2 linked regions of the Anaeromyxobacter diazotrophicus genome follow. The protein of the gene in region 2 interacts with the protein of the main gene of each other region in a pairwise test. Links are inferred from orthologs where the notes say so. Each region holds a gene or a part of one and is shown on either strand. Other genes may lie near its edges.

The links. Proteins that work in one complex are often made in the same cells at the same time.
Region 1: the proteins of uvrA (region 2) and uvrB interact in binary tests that used the Escherichia coli proteins (3 or more experiments, as listed by UniProt). The link is inferred for Anaeromyxobacter diazotrophicus from one-to-one orthologs.

Annotation. Positions count from the first base shown.
Region 1 is NZ_BJTG01000006.1:235,392-242,528, reverse strand. What follows is about bases 1,522-4,428. They hold uvrB (excinuclease ABC subunit UvrB), read right to left. Parts: upstream 4,070-4,428; coding sequence 1,973-4,069; downstream 1,522-1,972. Other genes in these bases: cysS (cysteine--tRNA ligase), read right to left, coding at 4,109-4,428; HWY08_RS14020 (S8 family serine peptidase), read left to right, coding at 1,522-1,966. In the rest of the region: more of HWY08_RS14020, read left to right, coding at 1-1,521; more of cysS, read right to left, coding at 4,429-5,566; ispF (2-C-methyl-D-erythritol 2,4-cyclodiphosphate synthase), read right to left, coding at 5,617-6,783; HWY08_RS14000 (CarD family transcriptional regulator), read right to left, coding at 6,961-7,137. UniProt on the Escherichia coli protein: The UvrABC repair system catalyzes the recognition and processing of DNA lesions. A damage recognition complex composed of 2 UvrA and 2 UvrB subunits scans DNA for abnormalities.
Region 2 is NZ_BJTG01000014.1:32,013-39,647, reverse strand. Bases 2,384-5,788 are described here. They hold uvrA (excinuclease ABC subunit UvrA), read right to left. Parts: upstream 5,458-5,788; coding sequence 2,584-5,457; downstream 2,384-2,583. Other genes in these bases: HWY08_RS20915 (hypothetical protein), read left to right, coding at 5,554-5,788; HWY08_RS20925 (rubrerythrin family protein), read right to left, coding at 2,384-2,474. Also shown: HWY08_RS20940 (Y4lR C-terminal helical domain-containing protein), read right to left, coding at 1-416; HWY08_RS20935 (hypothetical protein), read left to right, coding at 599-1,003; HWY08_RS20930 (DMT family transporter), read right to left, coding at 1,053-1,970; more of HWY08_RS20925, read right to left, coding at 1,974-2,383; more of HWY08_RS20915, read left to right, coding at 5,789-6,045; HWY08_RS20910 (DMT family transporter), read left to right, coding at 6,042-6,956; HWY08_RS20905 (DMT family transporter), read left to right, coding at 6,953-7,635. UniProt on the Escherichia coli protein: The UvrABC repair system catalyzes the recognition and processing of DNA lesions. UvrA is an ATPase and a DNA-binding protein. A damage recognition complex composed of 2 UvrA and 2 UvrB subunits scans DNA for abnormalities.

The sequences.
Region 1 (7,137 bases), on a different replicon or contig from region 2:
GCTGCTGGCGGGACCGCTCCTCGCCTGCGGCCCCGGCGCCACGAGCGGCCCTGGGGCGCCGGCGCTCCACACCCAGTCCGGCGCGGTGCTCCGCGTCGCGCACCCGGTGGGCGGCCGTTACCTCGTGGTGCTGCGCGACGACCTCGCCAAGGAGCACGACGTGGCGATCGACGCCGCCGCGCTCGCCGGCCAGCACGGCGGGCGGGTGGCGGGCACCTGGCGCCACGCGCTGCGCGGCTTCCTGGCGGAGCTGACGGACGCCCAGGCGCAGGCGCTCGCGCAGGACCCGAGCGTCGCGCGGGTGGAGGAGGACGGCGAGCTCCACGCCGAGGGGATCGAGGTGGGCGCCCCCTGGGGGCTCGACCGCCTCGACCAGCGCGGCCTGCCGCTCGACGGCAGCTACGGCTACGGCGCGGACGGCGCGGGGGTGAACGCCTACGTCATCGACACCGGGATCCGCGCCACGCACGCGGAGTTCGGCGGCCGCGCCGCGGGCGCCTTCACGGCCGTGGACGACGGCCACGGCACCGACGACTGCAACGGCCACGGGACGCACGTGGCGGGCACGCTGGGGGGTTCGACCCACGGCGTGGCGAAGGGCGCGCGGCTGTGGTCGGTGCGCGTCCTCGACTGCACCGGGGCCGGGTCGGTCTCGTCCGCGCTGTCGGGGATCGACTGGGTGGCCGCCAACCACCTCTCGCCGGCGGTCGCGAACCTGAGCCTGGGCGGCGCGGCCTCGGCCACCCTCGACCAGGCGGTGCAGAGCGCCATCGCCGCCGGCGTCACCTTCGCGGTGGCGGCGGGCAACGGCGCGCTCGACGCCTGCACGCAGTCGCCGGGGCGCCTCCCGGCCGCCCTGACCGTGGGCGCCTCCGACGCCTCGGACGCCCAGGCCTCGTTCTCGAACTTCGGCAGCTGCCTCGACCTGTACGCGCCGGGCGTGGGCATCACCTCGGCGTGGTTCACCTCCGACACCGCCACGAACACGCTCAGCGGGACCTCGATGGCGACCCCGCACGTCGCCGGGGCCGCGGCCCTCGTCCTGTCGCAGCGCCCGTCGGCGACGCCGGCCGAGGTGGCGGCGGCGCTCACCGCGAACGCCACCTCCGGCCAGCTCTCGGGGGTCGGAACCGGCTCCCCGGACGCGCTGCTCTTCACCGGGTTCCTGGGCTTCGGCGCTCCCGCGGACGCCACCGCGCCGGCGACCGGCGTGAGCGCGCCCGCCCCCGGCGCCACCGTGTCGGGCGTGGTGACCTTCGCCGCGACCGCCAGCGACGACGTGGGCGTGACGCGCGTCGAGCTCTACGTCGACGGGGCGCTCGTCGCCACCGCGGCCGCGCCGCCCTGGACCGCGCCCTGGGACACCACCGCGGCCGCGAACGGGCCGCACACCCTCACCAGCCGGGCCTACGACGCGGCCGGCCACGCCGGCGAGTCGGCCGCCGTGTCCGTGACGGTGGCGAACGCCGCGCCCGCGGCCGCCTGCGCCGCCACCCGCCAGCTCCTCGCCAACCCCGGCTTCGAGGCGGGCACCGCCGCGCCGTGGGTCGCCACCGCCGGCGTCCTCGACCCGACCACCTCGCCGGCCGCGCACAGCGGCGGCTGGAAGGCCTGGCTCGACGGCTACGGCAGCCCCCACGTGGACGACCTCTGGCAGGAGGTCACCCTCCCCGCCGGCGCCTGCGGCGCGAGCTTCAGCTTCTGGCTGCAAGTGACCACCGCCGAGACCAGCGCCTCGACCGCCTTCGACACGCTCACCGTCACCGTGCGCGACGGCGCCGGAAGCCTCCTCGGCACGCTCGGCGCCTTCTCGAACCTCGACGCGTCGAGCGGCTGGACCCAGTGGCGCTTCGACCTCTCGGCGTGGCGCGGCAGGACCATCCGCCTCCACCTCCACGCCGCCGAGGATCCCACGCTCCAGACGAGCTTCCTCGTCGACGACGCGGCGGTCACGGTGGTGCAGTAGCGCCGCTCACCGGCGCCGGCGCCGCATCGCCTGGGCCCGGCGAGGCGCCCGGGCCGCGTCGCCGGCCGCGAGGTTGGCCCCCGAGCCGAGCAGGCCCTTCATCCCGACGCCGAGCTTCCGCACCACCCCGAGCTGGAGGTCCTTCAGCGCCAGGACGCGGTCCCGGAGCTGGGCCGCCCGCTCGAACTCGAGCGCCTGCGAGGCGGCCTTCATCTCCTTCTCCAGCTCGGCGATCATGCGCGGGAGCTCCTCCGGCTGGTACTCGGCGCCGTCGGCCGCCAGCGGCACGGGCAGCTCGCCCGCCGGGGCCTCGGCCAGGTGCAGGTCGGTGATGTTCCTCCGCACCGACTGGGGAGTGATCCCGTGTTCCTCGTTGTACCGGCGCTGGATCTCGCGCCGCCGGTTCGTCTCGTCGAGCGCCTTGCGCATCGAGTCGGTGACCTTGTCGGCGTAGAGCAGCACCCGGCCGTTCAGGTTGCGGGCGGCGCGGCCGATGGTCTGGATGAGCGAGACCTCGCTGCGCAGGAACCCCTCCTTGTCGGCGTCGAGCACCGCCACCAGCGACACCTCCGGGATGTCGAGCCCCTCGCGCAGCAGGTTGATGCCGATGAGGACGTCGAACTCGCCCCGCCGCAGGTCGCGGATGAGGGCGCTCCGCTCCAGCGTGTCGATGTCGGAGTGCAGGTAGCGGCAGCGGACGCCGACGTCGGTGTAGTACTCGGTCAGATCCTCCGCCATGCGCTTGGTGAGGGTGGTGACGAGGACGCGCTCGCCCGCCGTGGCGCGCGTCCGCACCTCCGCCAGGAGGTCGTCCACCTGCGTCCCGACCGGCCGCACCTCCACCTCCGGGTCCACGAGGCCGGTGGGCCGGATGATCTGCTCCACCACCACGCCGCCCGCCCGGTCGAGCTCGTACCGGGCCGGGGTGGCGGAGACGTAGATGCCCTGCTTCACGATGCGCTCGAACTCCTCGAACTTGAGCGGGCGGTTGTCGAGCGCCGAGGGCAGGCGGAAGCCGAAGTCCACCAGCGTCTCCTTGCGGGAGCGGTCGCCGCGGTACATGGCGCCGATCTGCGGCACGGTCTGGTGGGACTCGTCGATGACGAGCAGGAAGTCCTTCGGGAAGTAGTCGATGAGGCAGGGCGGCGCGTCGCCGGCCCGGCGCCCGGAGAGCCAGCGCGAGTAGTTCTCGATCCCCGAGCAGAAGCCCATCTGCTCCAGCATCTCGAGGTCGAACATCGTCCGCTGCTCGAGCCGCTGCGCCTCGACCAGCTTGTCCTGCGCGCGCAGCTCCTGGAGCCGGCCGCGCAGCTCCTCGCAGATCCCGTCGATGGCGCGCTTGCGCGTCTCCGGCGCCGAGACGTAGTGGCTGTTGGGGAAGATGGCGACCTTGTCCAGCTCCCCCAGGTTCTGGCCGCGCAGGGGGTCGAACTCGGTGATGCGGTCCACCACGTCGCCGAAGAACTCGATGCGGACGGCGCGCTCCTCCTCGTACGGAGGGAAGACCTCGAGCGTGTCGCCGCGGACGCGGAAGGTGCCGCGGTGGAAGTCGAGGTCGTTCCGCTCGTACTGGATGTCGATGAGGGAGCGGATGAAGCGGTCGCGCAGGAACTCCTGGCCCTTCTCCACCTGCTGCAACAGCCCGTAGTACGCCTCGGCGGTGCCGAGGCCGTAGATGCACGACACCGACGCCACGATGAGCACGTCGTTGCGGGTGAGGAGCGCGTGGGTCGCCGCGTGCCGCATGCGGTCGATCTCGTCGTTGATGGACGAGTCCTTCTCGATGTACGTGTCGGTCGAGGGGACGTACGCCTCGGGCTGGTAGTAGTCGTAGTAGCTGACGAAGTAGTGGACGGCGGCGTCGGGGAAGAGCTCCTTGAACTCGCCGTAGAGCTGCGCCGCCAGGGTCTTGTTGTGGGCGATGACGAGCGTCGGCCGCTTCACCTCCGCCACCACGTTGGCGACGGTGAAGGTCTTGCCCGAGCCCGTCACCCCCAGGAGCACCTGCGCCAGGTCGCCGCGGCGCAGCCCCTCCGTCAGCTCGCGGACGGCGCGCGGCTGGTCGCCGGTCGGCTGGTAGGGGCTCTTGATCGCGAAGGACACCCGCGGAGCTTAACGCGGAGCGGCGGCCCCCGCCGCGGACTACTCCACCTTCCAGGTGGTGCCCTGCGGCCCGTCCATGAGCGCGACGCCCAGGGCGAGGAGCTCGTCGCGGATGGCGTCGGAGCGGGCGAAGTCCTTCGCCTTCCGCGCCGCGGCGCGCTCCTCGAGGCGCCGGGCCACCAGCGCCTGGTCGACGCCGCGCCGCGCCGCGGCCCGGTCGCGCAGCGCCGCCAGCGCCGCTGCCGGAGGCCGCTGCACGATGCCGAGCTCGTGGCCGGCGAGCCGCGCGTCGCGGGCGAAGCGGGCCAGGCGCGCCCGGTCCTCCGGGGTCTTCTTGCCCTTCTTGTCGGCGAGGGCGTTGGCGGCGGTGAACGCGTCGGCGAGCAGGCCGAGCACGGCGGCGGTGTTGAAGTCGTCGTCGAGCGCGGCGCGGCAGGCCTCGACGAGGTCGCCGTCGGCGGCGCCCTCGCCGGCCGGCGCGCCGGCGCCGAGCGCGTCCGCCTTCTGCAGCGTCTCGTACAGGTAGACGAGCCGCTTCTCCGCCTCCACCAGCACCGCGTCGCTGTAGTTGATGGGGTTGCGGTAGTGGGTGTTGAGCAGGAAGACCCGCACCGCCTCCGGGTCGAACTTGGCCAGCACGTCGCGCACGGTGAAGAAGTTGCCGAGCGACTTCGACATCTTCTGGTCGTCGATCTCGACGAAGCCGTGGTGCATCCAGTAACGGGAGTACCCCTCCGCGCGGAGCTCCCCCTCGCCCCCGGCCGCCACCGACTGCGCGATCTCGTTGGTGTGGTGGGGGAAGACGAGGTCCTTGCCGCCGCCGTGGAGGTCGATGGGCTCGCCGAGGTGCGCGGCGCTCATGGCCGAGCACTCGATGTGCCAGCCCGGCCGCCCCCGGCCCCAGGGCGAGTCCCAGGCCGGCTCGCCGGGCTTCGCGCCCTTCCACAGCGCGAAGTCGAGCGGGTCGCGCTTGGCCTCGCCGGGGTCGACGCGCGCGCCCGACAGCAGATCGTCGAGGTTGCGCTTGGCCAGGCGGCCGTACTCGGGGAACTTGCGGACCGCGTAGTAGACGTCGCCGTTCCCGGGCGCGTAGGCGAAGCCGCGCGCGACGAGGCGCTCGATGAGCGCGACGATCTGCGGCAGGTGCCCGGAGACGCGCGGCGCCACGTCCGGCGGCCCGTTGCCGAGCGCGGCCATGTCCTCGTCGAAGGCGCGGGCGTAGAAGTCCGCCAGCGCGATGGGATCCTCGCCCCGCTCGTTCGCGCGCTTGATGATCTTGTCGTCCACGTCGGTGAAGTTGCGGACGTACTTCACCTGGTAGCCGCGGGCGCGGAGGTGGCGCACCACCACGTCCCAGACCACGTAGCTGCGCGCGTGCCCGACGTGGGCGTGGTCGTAGACGGTGGGGCCGCAGGCGTAGAAGCGGACCTGCCCCGGCTCGAGGGGGACGAACTCGCGCTTCTTCCCGGCGAGGGTGTCGTGGATCTGGATGGCCATCGCGGTCGATCCTAGCCCGGAAGCGCGCGCCGGTGTCGAGAACCCGGCCGCTAAAGGGCGGCGCGGTAGAGCAGCGCGACCGCGTGCGCGGCGATGCCCTCGCCGCGGCCGACGAAGCCGAGCCGCTCGCCGGTGGTGGCCTTCACGTTCACCTGCGCCGGGGCGACGCCGAGCGCCTCCGCCAGCCGGGCGCGCATCTCCTCGGCGCGGGGCGCGATCTTCGGCCGGCGCGCCGCCAGGGTCACGTCGCAGTTGCCGACCCGCCAGCCGGCGGCCGCCGCCTTGCGGGCGATCTCGCGCAGGAGGACGAGCGAGGAGACGCCCTTCCAGCGGTCGTCCGTGTCGGGGAAGTGGCGGCCCAGGTCGCCCAGCCCGGCGGCGCCCAGCACGGCGTCGCCGATGGCGTGGGCGCAGATGTCCGCGTCCGAGTGGCCGACCAGGCCGTCGCCCTCGAACTCCACCCCGCCCAGCACCAGCCGGCGGCCGGGCCCGAAGGGGTGGACGTCGTAGCCGACCCCCATCGCGACCGGCGCCTCCAGCCGCGCCCGCGCCCGCTCCACGTCCTCGGCGCTCGTGATCTTGAAGTTCCCCGCCTCCCCCGGGACGAGCGCGACCGGGAGCCCGAGCCGCTCCACCAGCGCGCACTCGTCGGTGGCCTCGGCCGCGGCCGCCCCCGCCTCGGCGAAGGCGCGCCGCAGCACCTCGGCGCGGAAGCCCTGCGGCGTCTGCGCCAGCCAGAGCGTGCGGCGGTCGAGGGTGCGGCCGGCGCGCGGGGCCCCGCCGGCGTTCGGCGCCGCCTCCTTCACCGTGTCGCTCGCCGGCAGCGCGGCCAGCGCGGCCCCCTCCGCCGCGGCCGCCAGCGCGACCGCGCGGACCAGCGCCGGCGTCGCGAACGGCCGCGCGGCGTCGTGGACCAGCACCAGCGCGCAGTCGTCGGCCGCGGCGAGCCCGCGCTTCACCGAGTCGGCGCGGGCGGGGCCGCCCGCCACCGCGCGCACCGGCTTCCCCAGCCCGGCCAGGTCGGCCGCGGCGCGCGCCTCCTCGCCGGGGGGCACCACCGCCACGAGGACGTCGACCAGCTCGCAGGCGGCCAGCGTGGCCGCGCTCCGGCGCAGGACGGTCTGACCGCCCAGGCTGAGCCACTGCTTCGCGACGCCGGCCCGCGTCCCGGAGCCGCCCGCCGCCACGATCCCGCCCACCCGCTCGCCGCCGATCATCCCGCTCCTTTGCCGGAGCCTGGCACCGCGCGTGCTTCAGCGTGCCCGCGGATGCCCCGGCTCCACGTTCCAGCGCGCCCTGACGCTCCTACAGACGACCGCCGCGCGGACCTGGGTCCACGCGGCGGAGGGTGCACCCCTGGGCCGAGCGCCGCGTGGCGCCCGGCCCGGAGCACGTCACTGGATGTTGAAGATCTTCTTCAGGTCGGTCTCGACGTCCTGCTCGTCGCAGTCCTTGGCGATGGCCAGCTCCTTGATGAGGAGCGAGCGCGCCGTGTCGAGCATCTTCCGCTCGCCGAACGAGAGGTCCTTGTCGGAGCGGAGGAGGTACAGGTCGCGCAGCACCTCGGCGAT
Region 2 (7,635 bases):
ACCGCGCGCTCGCCGTGGCCGTCGACGGTGGAGGCGAAGCACGGCACCGGCGGCTCGACCGCCGGCGCGGGCGGCGGGGCCGCGGGGCGCGGCGCCTCCGGGACGGCGACGCCGCGCATCTTGAGGACGTAGAGGGCGCGCTTGCCCTCCTTGGCGAGGTCCTTGTGAGGGTGGGCGGCGGCCGCGGCCAGCACGTCGGCGCGCCCGGCGGTCGCGGCGGCGCGGAGGAGCGCCAGCGCGAGCGGCGGGGGGAGGCTCAGGATCTCCTCCGGCTTGGCCTTGCCGAGGCCGAGGGCGAGGCGCGCGGCGCGGCCCGCCTCGTCCCGGGGGACGCCCGCGCTGGCCGCGATCTCCTGCGTCTCCCGGTTCGGGTCGCGGAGCATCGCGAGCAGGGCGTCCGGATCGAGGTTTTGCATTCAGCGCGGAATCTACACGCCAACCTTCGGTGCCTCAACGGAATGGGCGCCGCGCGCGGCGCCCCCGGCGCCCCCGGCGCGCCCGGGCGTGACCCCGGGCGGGCTGGCAGACGCTTGACGGGTCCGGGAGCTCCTCCTAGGCTCGTCCACCTGATCGAGACCCTCTGCCGAAGGAGCACGCCATGACGAAGCGATTCCTGCTGAGCGCCGCGCTGGCCGCCGCGAGCGCGTTCGCGCTGACCGCCGGCACCCCCGCCTACGCCTGCGGCAAGGACTGCGACTGCGCCAAGAAGGCCGCCGCCGAGAAGGGCGCGAAGCCCCAGGCGACCCCCGACGCGGCGCCTGCGCCGAAGCCCGCCGCGGCGGCCCCGGAGAAGAAGGCCGAGGGGACCGTCAAGTGCGAGTGCACGAAGGGCGGCAAGGGCTGCACCTGCCCCAAGGGCCAGTGCAAGTGCGCGAACTGTGGCGCCCCCAAGTACTCGGCTGCCGAGCCCGAGAAGAAGGGCTGCGAGTGCGCGAAGGGGAAGGACTGCGCCTGCCCGAAGGGCGAGTGCAAGTGCCACCAGAAGGCGGCCAAGGCCGCCTGAGGGGCGCCACCTCGACGCAGCGCGGAGGGCCGGCTCGCGCCGGCCCTCTTCATTTGACGCGCGCGGCGAGGGCGATGGCGCCGAGGATGAGCGCGCCGCCGGCGAGCTGCAGCGGCGAGAGCGCCTCGCCGAGCGCGACCCAGGCGAGCGCCGCCGCGAGCACCGGCTCCAGCATCGCGAGCAGCATGGCGACGCTGCCGGGCAGCACCGCCAGGGCCGCCGCGTAGAGCGTGAACGGCAGGGCGCTCGCGAGCAGCGCCACGTACAGGAAGTACGGCACGTCGGCCGGCGGGATGCTGGCGAGCGCCTGCCACGGGGTGCGCACCGGCACGAAGACGAGCGAGCCGAGCGTGAGCCCGACCGCGAGGAGCGGGATGGCGCCCAGCCCGCCCCGGCGCAGCTCGCCCGCGGTGACCGTCGCGCTCGCGAACGCGAACGCCGCCCCGAGCCCCCAGGCCAGGCCGGCCGCCGGGACCCGGACCCCGCCGCCCGGCAGCACCAGGAGCGCCGAGCCGGCGCTGGCGGTCGCGAGCGCCGCCGCCACCAGCGGGGAGGGGAGGCGCCGCGCCCGGACCGCCTCGAAGGCGGCCACCAGGAGCGGCGCCGTGTACTGGAGGAAGATGGCGACCGCCACGCCGGCGGCGGCGATCGCCTGGAAGTAGGTGAGCTGGACGGCGGCCAGCAACAGCGCGTAGAGCGCCAGCGCGGGCAGCCGCCGCGGCGCGAACGCGCCGGGGGCCACGCCCCGCGCCAGCGCGAGCGGGACGAGCGCCAGCCCGCCCACCAGCATGCGGACCTGCACCAGGTGGCCCGGGTCGACGGCGCGCTGGAAGAGCGCGCGCGCCACCACCCCGTTCACGCCCCACAGCGCCGCCGCCGTCAGCACCTGGAGGACGGCGGCGGTGCGGCGGGCGGGCCGGGGCGAGCCGGCCGCCGGGGCCGCGACCGCCTTCGCCGCGCCCGCCACCGGTCAGCCGATCTTCTGGTACTTCGACGCAGGCGCGCCGCAGATCGGGCACTTGTCGGGCGGGTTGCCGAACTCGACGTCGCCGCAGACCGGGCAGAGGTAGACGTCCATCTTGGAGAGGTCGGCGCCCGCCTCGAGCGCCTGCAGCGCCTGGCCGAAGAGGCCCGCGTGGACCTTCTCCGCGGCGTTGGCGAACCCCAGCATGTGGCGCGCCTTGTGGTTCTCCGCCTGCGCCTGCGCCACCATGGGCGGGTACATCTCGGTGAACTCGTAGGTCTCCCCCGAGACCGCGGCGCGCAGGTTCTCGAGCGTGGAGCCGACGCCGCCCATGTTGCCGAGGTGCGCCAGCGCGTGGATCGTCTCGGCCTCGGCGGCGGCGCGGAACAGCTTCGCGATCTGCGGGTAGCCCTCCTTCTCCGCCTTCCGGGCGAAGGCGAGGTACTTGCGGTTGGCCTGGCTCTCGCCGGCGAAGGCGACCTGGAGGTTCTCGACGGTGGTGGGCATCTGGGGCTCCTGTCGACGTGTAGGGGCGGGGCTCGTCCCGCCCGCCGCGGCACGGCGGGCGGCGAACCCCCGCCCTACAGGACGGGGGCGCTGCTGTCCATGACCAGGCTCAGGCGCTGCGCTCGGTGGCGGGCCGGCGGGCGCGGTGCGCGCGCAGGACCTTCGCCAGGTAGTGCCCGGTGGAGCTCTCCTTCGCCGCCGCCACCTGCTCCGGCGTGCCCTCGGCGATGACGAGCCCGCCGCCGGCCCCGCCCTCGGGGCCGAGGTCCACCACCCAGTCGGCGCACTTGATGACGTCGAGGTTGTGCTCGATCACCACCACCGAGTTGCCCGCCTCCACCAGCCGGTCGAGCACCTGGAGCAGGCGGCGCGTGTCCTCGAAGTGCAGGCCGGTGGTCGGCTCGTCGAGGATGTAGAGCGTCCGGCCGGTGCCGACCCGCGCCAGCTCGCGCGAGAGCTTGATGCGCTGGGCCTCGCCGCCGGAGAGGGTGGGGGAGGGCTGCCCCAGCTTCACGTAGCCGAGGCCGACGTCGTCGAGCGTCTGCAGGACCCGCAGGATCTCGCGGTGGTTCGCGAACAGCGCCATCGCCTCGTGCACCGAGAGGTCGAGCACCTCGGCGATGTTCTTGCCCTTGAACTGGACCCGCAGCGTCGCCTCGTTGAAGCGCTTGCCGTGGCACACCTCGCACGGCACGAGCACGTCGGCGAGGAAGTGCATCTCCACCAGCTTCATGCCGTCGCCCTGGCACGCCTCGCAGCGGCCGCCCTTCACGTTGAAGCTGAAGCGGCCGGGCTGGTACCCGAAGGCGCGCGCCTCCGGGGTCTGGGCGAAGACCTCGCGGATGAGGTCGAACACCTTGGTGTAGGTGGCGGGGTTCGAGCGCGGCGTGCGCCCGATGGGCTGCTGGTTGATGTCGATGACCTTGTCGATCTGCTCGTGGCCGAGGATGGCCTGGTGCTTCCCGGGCACCTCGCGGGTGCCGTAGAGGAGCCGGGTGAGCGCCGGGCGCAGGATCGCGTTCACCAGGGTGGACTTCCCGGCGCCCGAGACGCCGGTGACCGCGGTGAGGGTGCCGAGCGGGAACTTGACCGTCACGTCCTTCAGGTTGTTCGCGCTCGCGCCCGCGACGGTCAGCGCGCCGTGCGCCGCGCGGCGCCGCTCCGGCACCGCGATCTCTCGCCGGCCGGAGAGGTAGGCGCCGGTGAGCGAGGCGGGGTGCCGCTTCACCTCCTCGGGCGTGCCCTGCGCCACGATCTCGCCGCCGTGCTCGCCCGCGCCCGGCCCGAAGTCCACCAGCCAGTCGGACTCCTCCATCGTCTCCTCGTCGTGCTCCACCACGATGACGGAGTTGCCGATGTCGCGCAGCCGCTTGAGCGTGCCGAGCAGCTTGCCGTTGTCGCGCTGGTGCAGCCCGATCGACGGCTCGTCGAGGATGTAGATGACGCCGGTGAGCTCGGACCCCATCTGCGAGGCGAGCCGGATGCGCTGGCTCTCGCCGCCGGAGAGCGACGGGCCGGGCCGGTCGAGCGTGAGGTAGGAGAGGCCCACGTCGAGGAGGAACTTGAGGCGGTTCTTGATCTCCTTGAGCAGCTCGTCGGCGATGCGCGCCTGGTGGCCCTGGAGGTCGAGCTGGTCGAGCCAGGCGTGCGCCTCGGTGATGGTGAGGCCCGACAGCTCGACGATGCTCTTGCCGCGGATCTCCACCGCCCGGCTCTCCGGCCGGAGGCGCTCGCCCTGGCAGGTGGGGCATGGCTTGTCGGAGAAGTAGCGCATGTAGTAGCGCCGCATCGCCTCCGAGCCGGTCGCCTTGAACCGTCGGTGGAGCTGGTTCACCACCCCCTCCCAGACGATCCGGGCGCGGTTCGTCCCCTCGTTGCCGTTGAGGACGATCTCGCGCTGCGCCTTGGGCAGCTTCGACCAGGGGGTGTCGAGGTCGATGCCGAGCGCGCGCGAGAGGTGCTCGACGAACTCGAAGGTCCAGCCCTCGCCCTTCTCCATCCCGCTCGCCCACGGGTCGATGGCGCCCTCGCGGATGGTGAGCGACGGGTCGGGGATGATGAGGTCCACGTCCATCTCGGCGCGGGTGCCGAGGCCCTGGCACTCCTGGCAGGAGCCGAGCGGGCTGTTGAACGAGAAGTTCTGGGGCGCCAGCTCGCCGAAGGAGAGGCCGCACACCGGGCAGGCGCTCTGCTCGGAGAAGAAGCGGTCGTGCTTCTTGTACTCCTCCGGATCGACCCCCGGTCCGACCTTCTGCTCCTGGGCCGCGTCGGCCGCGATGAGCGTGCCCTTGCCCTCGCGCAGCGCCGTCTCGACGGAGTCGGTGAGGCGGGCGCGGAGGTCCGGCTTCACCACCACCCGGTCGACCACCAGCTCGATGTCGTGCTTCAGCTTCTTGTCGAGGACGAGCCGCTCCTCGAGCGAGTGGACCACGCCGTCCACCCGGACGCGCGCGAAGCCCCGCTTGTGCGCGTCGCCGAGGAGCTCGCGGTACTCACCCTTGCGGTTCTGGACCAGCGGCGCGAGCAGGAGGAGGCGCGAGCCCTCCGGCATGGCCAGGAGCGTCTCGACGATCTGCTGGGCCGTCTGCTTCCCGACCGGGCGCCCGCAGCTCGGGCAGTGCTGGACCCCGATGGAGGCGTACAGCACGCGCAGGTAGTCGTGGACCTCGGTGATGGTCCCCACCGTCGAGCGCGGGTTGTTCGAGGCGGCCTTCTGCTCGATGGAGATGGTCGGGGAGAGCCCGCGGATGGTGTCGTACTTGGGCTTCTCCATCTGCCCGAGGAACTGGCGCGCGTACGAGGAGAGGGACTCGACGTAGCGGCGCTGGCCCTCGGCGTAGAGGGTGTCGAAGGCGAGCGAGCTCTTCCCGGAGCCGGAGACCCCGGTGAAGACGACCAGCTTCTTCTTGGGGATCTCGAGCTGGACCGACTTCAGGTTGTGCTCGCGGGCCCCCTTCACGACGATGGTTTCGGGCTCGCTCATGGATTCGCTGTCTTAACCGGCTCTGCCCCGCAGGGCCAGCGACGGAGCGCTCACGCCGTTCCCCCGCCGGGCGAAAGGCGGTATTCCACGGGGCACATGGCCGAGCTTCGCAACGACCGCGGCGCGCTGCGCTGTGCGCTGACCCTGGCGGGCCGGGCCTCGCCCGCCGGCCCCCCCGGCGGCGGCGCGGCCGAGCCTGCGCTCGACCTGCTCGCGACCGCCGCGGTCGAGTACCACGACGCGCGCGACGGCGAGTGGTGGCCGCTCGTGCGCCTGCCGCCGCTGCGGGTGGCGGCGGCCCAGGTCGACGAGCTCCTGGCCGCCACGGCGGCGCTCCTGCGCGGCGAGGGCGAGGGCTTCGCCTGGCGCGCCGGCGGCGAGGCGCCCCTCGCTGTCCAGCTCGGCGCGACCCCGGGCGGCGCGGTGGTCGAGATCGGCCTCGATCTCTCCGGCTTCCTGGCCGAGGCGGCCGGCGGAGGCGGGCCCGGCGGCGAGCTGGCGCTGTTCCGGTTCCGGGCCGCGCAGGCCGACCTGGTGCGCTTCTCCGGCGCGCTCGCCGCCGAGCTCGAGGCGATCCGCGCGTCATGAAGACGAAACGGCTCGCCGCGCGCGGACAGCTCTTCGTCTCGGGCGCGCTCTTCGGGCTCATGGCCTCGGTGGCGCGGCTCGCCTCGCGCGGCGGGACGGGCTTCACCGCCGCCCAGATGACCACCGTCCGCTTCGCGGTGGGCGCCGCCATGACCCTCGCGCTGTTCCGGCTGCGGCCCGGCACCTTCCGGCCGGTGCGGCGGTGGCTCCTCGTCAGCCGCGGGCTGCAGGGCGGCCTGGCGGTGCTGCTCTACTTCATCGCGCTGGCGCGCATCCCGGCCGGGCAGGCCACGCTCCTCAACAACCTCTTCCCCGTCTTCGCGGTGGGGATCTCGGTCTTCGCGCTGGGCGAGCGGCCGACGGTCCACCTCGCGCTGGCGCTGGCGCTCGTCACCGTCGGCGTCGGGCTCGTGATCGCGCCGGGCGCCGGTGCGCTGCTGGCGGTCGCCGACGCCGGCGTCCTGGCCGGCCTCGCCTCGGCGGTGCTCGGGGGCGGGGCGGTGGTGGCCATCCGGGCCCTCCGGCCCACCGACAACGCCCCGACCATCTTCTTCTCGTTCTGCCTGGGCGGGCTCGTCATGGCGGCCCCGTTCTCGGGGGGGCCCTGGCCCACCGACCCGCGGCTGTGGGCGCTGGCGGTGGCGGTGGGCGTGCTCTCCTTCTTCGCGCAGATCCTCATGACCCACGCCTACGGCGTGTTCACGGTGGCCGAGGCGGCGCTCTGGCAGCAGCTCACCCCGGCGGCCAGCTTCCTGTGGGCGCTCCCCATCCTGGGCGAGCGCCTCTCGCCGGTCGGCGCCTGCGGCCTCGTGCTCGGCGCCTGCGGCGTGGTGTACGGCAGCGTCCTCGGCCACCGCCCGGCCGAGGGGCTCCCGCCGGCGCCCATCGCCGAGCCGGTCGAGCCGGCATGACGGACCGGGCGCACGCGCGGCGCCGCGCGCTGGCGCGGCTCGAGCTCGCCGGCTCCGCCGTCTGCTTCGGGCTCATGGCCGTGCTGGCGCGCCGCCTGTCGCGCGGCCCGGGCGGCTTCACCGCCGGGCACCTGTCGGTGGTGCGCTTCGCGGTGGGGGCGCTGGTCTCGCTGGCGGTGTTCCGGCTCCGGCCCGCGCTCTACCGCCCGAGCAACTACCGGCTGCTCGTCTCGCGGGGCCTCTCCGGGGGACTGGTGGTGGTGCTCTACTTCGCGGCGCTGGCCCGCATCCCGGCCGGCGAGGCGGGGCTCCTCTACAACCTCTTCCCCGTCCTGGCGACCGGGATGTCCTTCTTCGCCTTCGGCGAGCGCCCCACCGTCCACCTGGTGGTGGCGCTGCTGGTGGCCACCGGCGGCGTGGCGCTCGTGCTCGGCGAGGGGGCGCTGCGGGTGGGGGTGGGCTGGGGCGAGGTGGCGGCGGTGGCGGCGGCCGTCTTCGCGGCCACGAGCGCCAACGTCATCCGCGCCATGCGCGGCACCGACAACGCCCCCACCATCTTCTTCTGGTTCTGCCTGGCCGGCTTGCCGGTGGTGCTCCCGTTCGCGCTGGATCCGTGGCCGGCGCTCGGGCCGGTCTGGGCGGTGGCGCTGGCCGTGGCGCTCGCCGCCTTCGCGGCGCA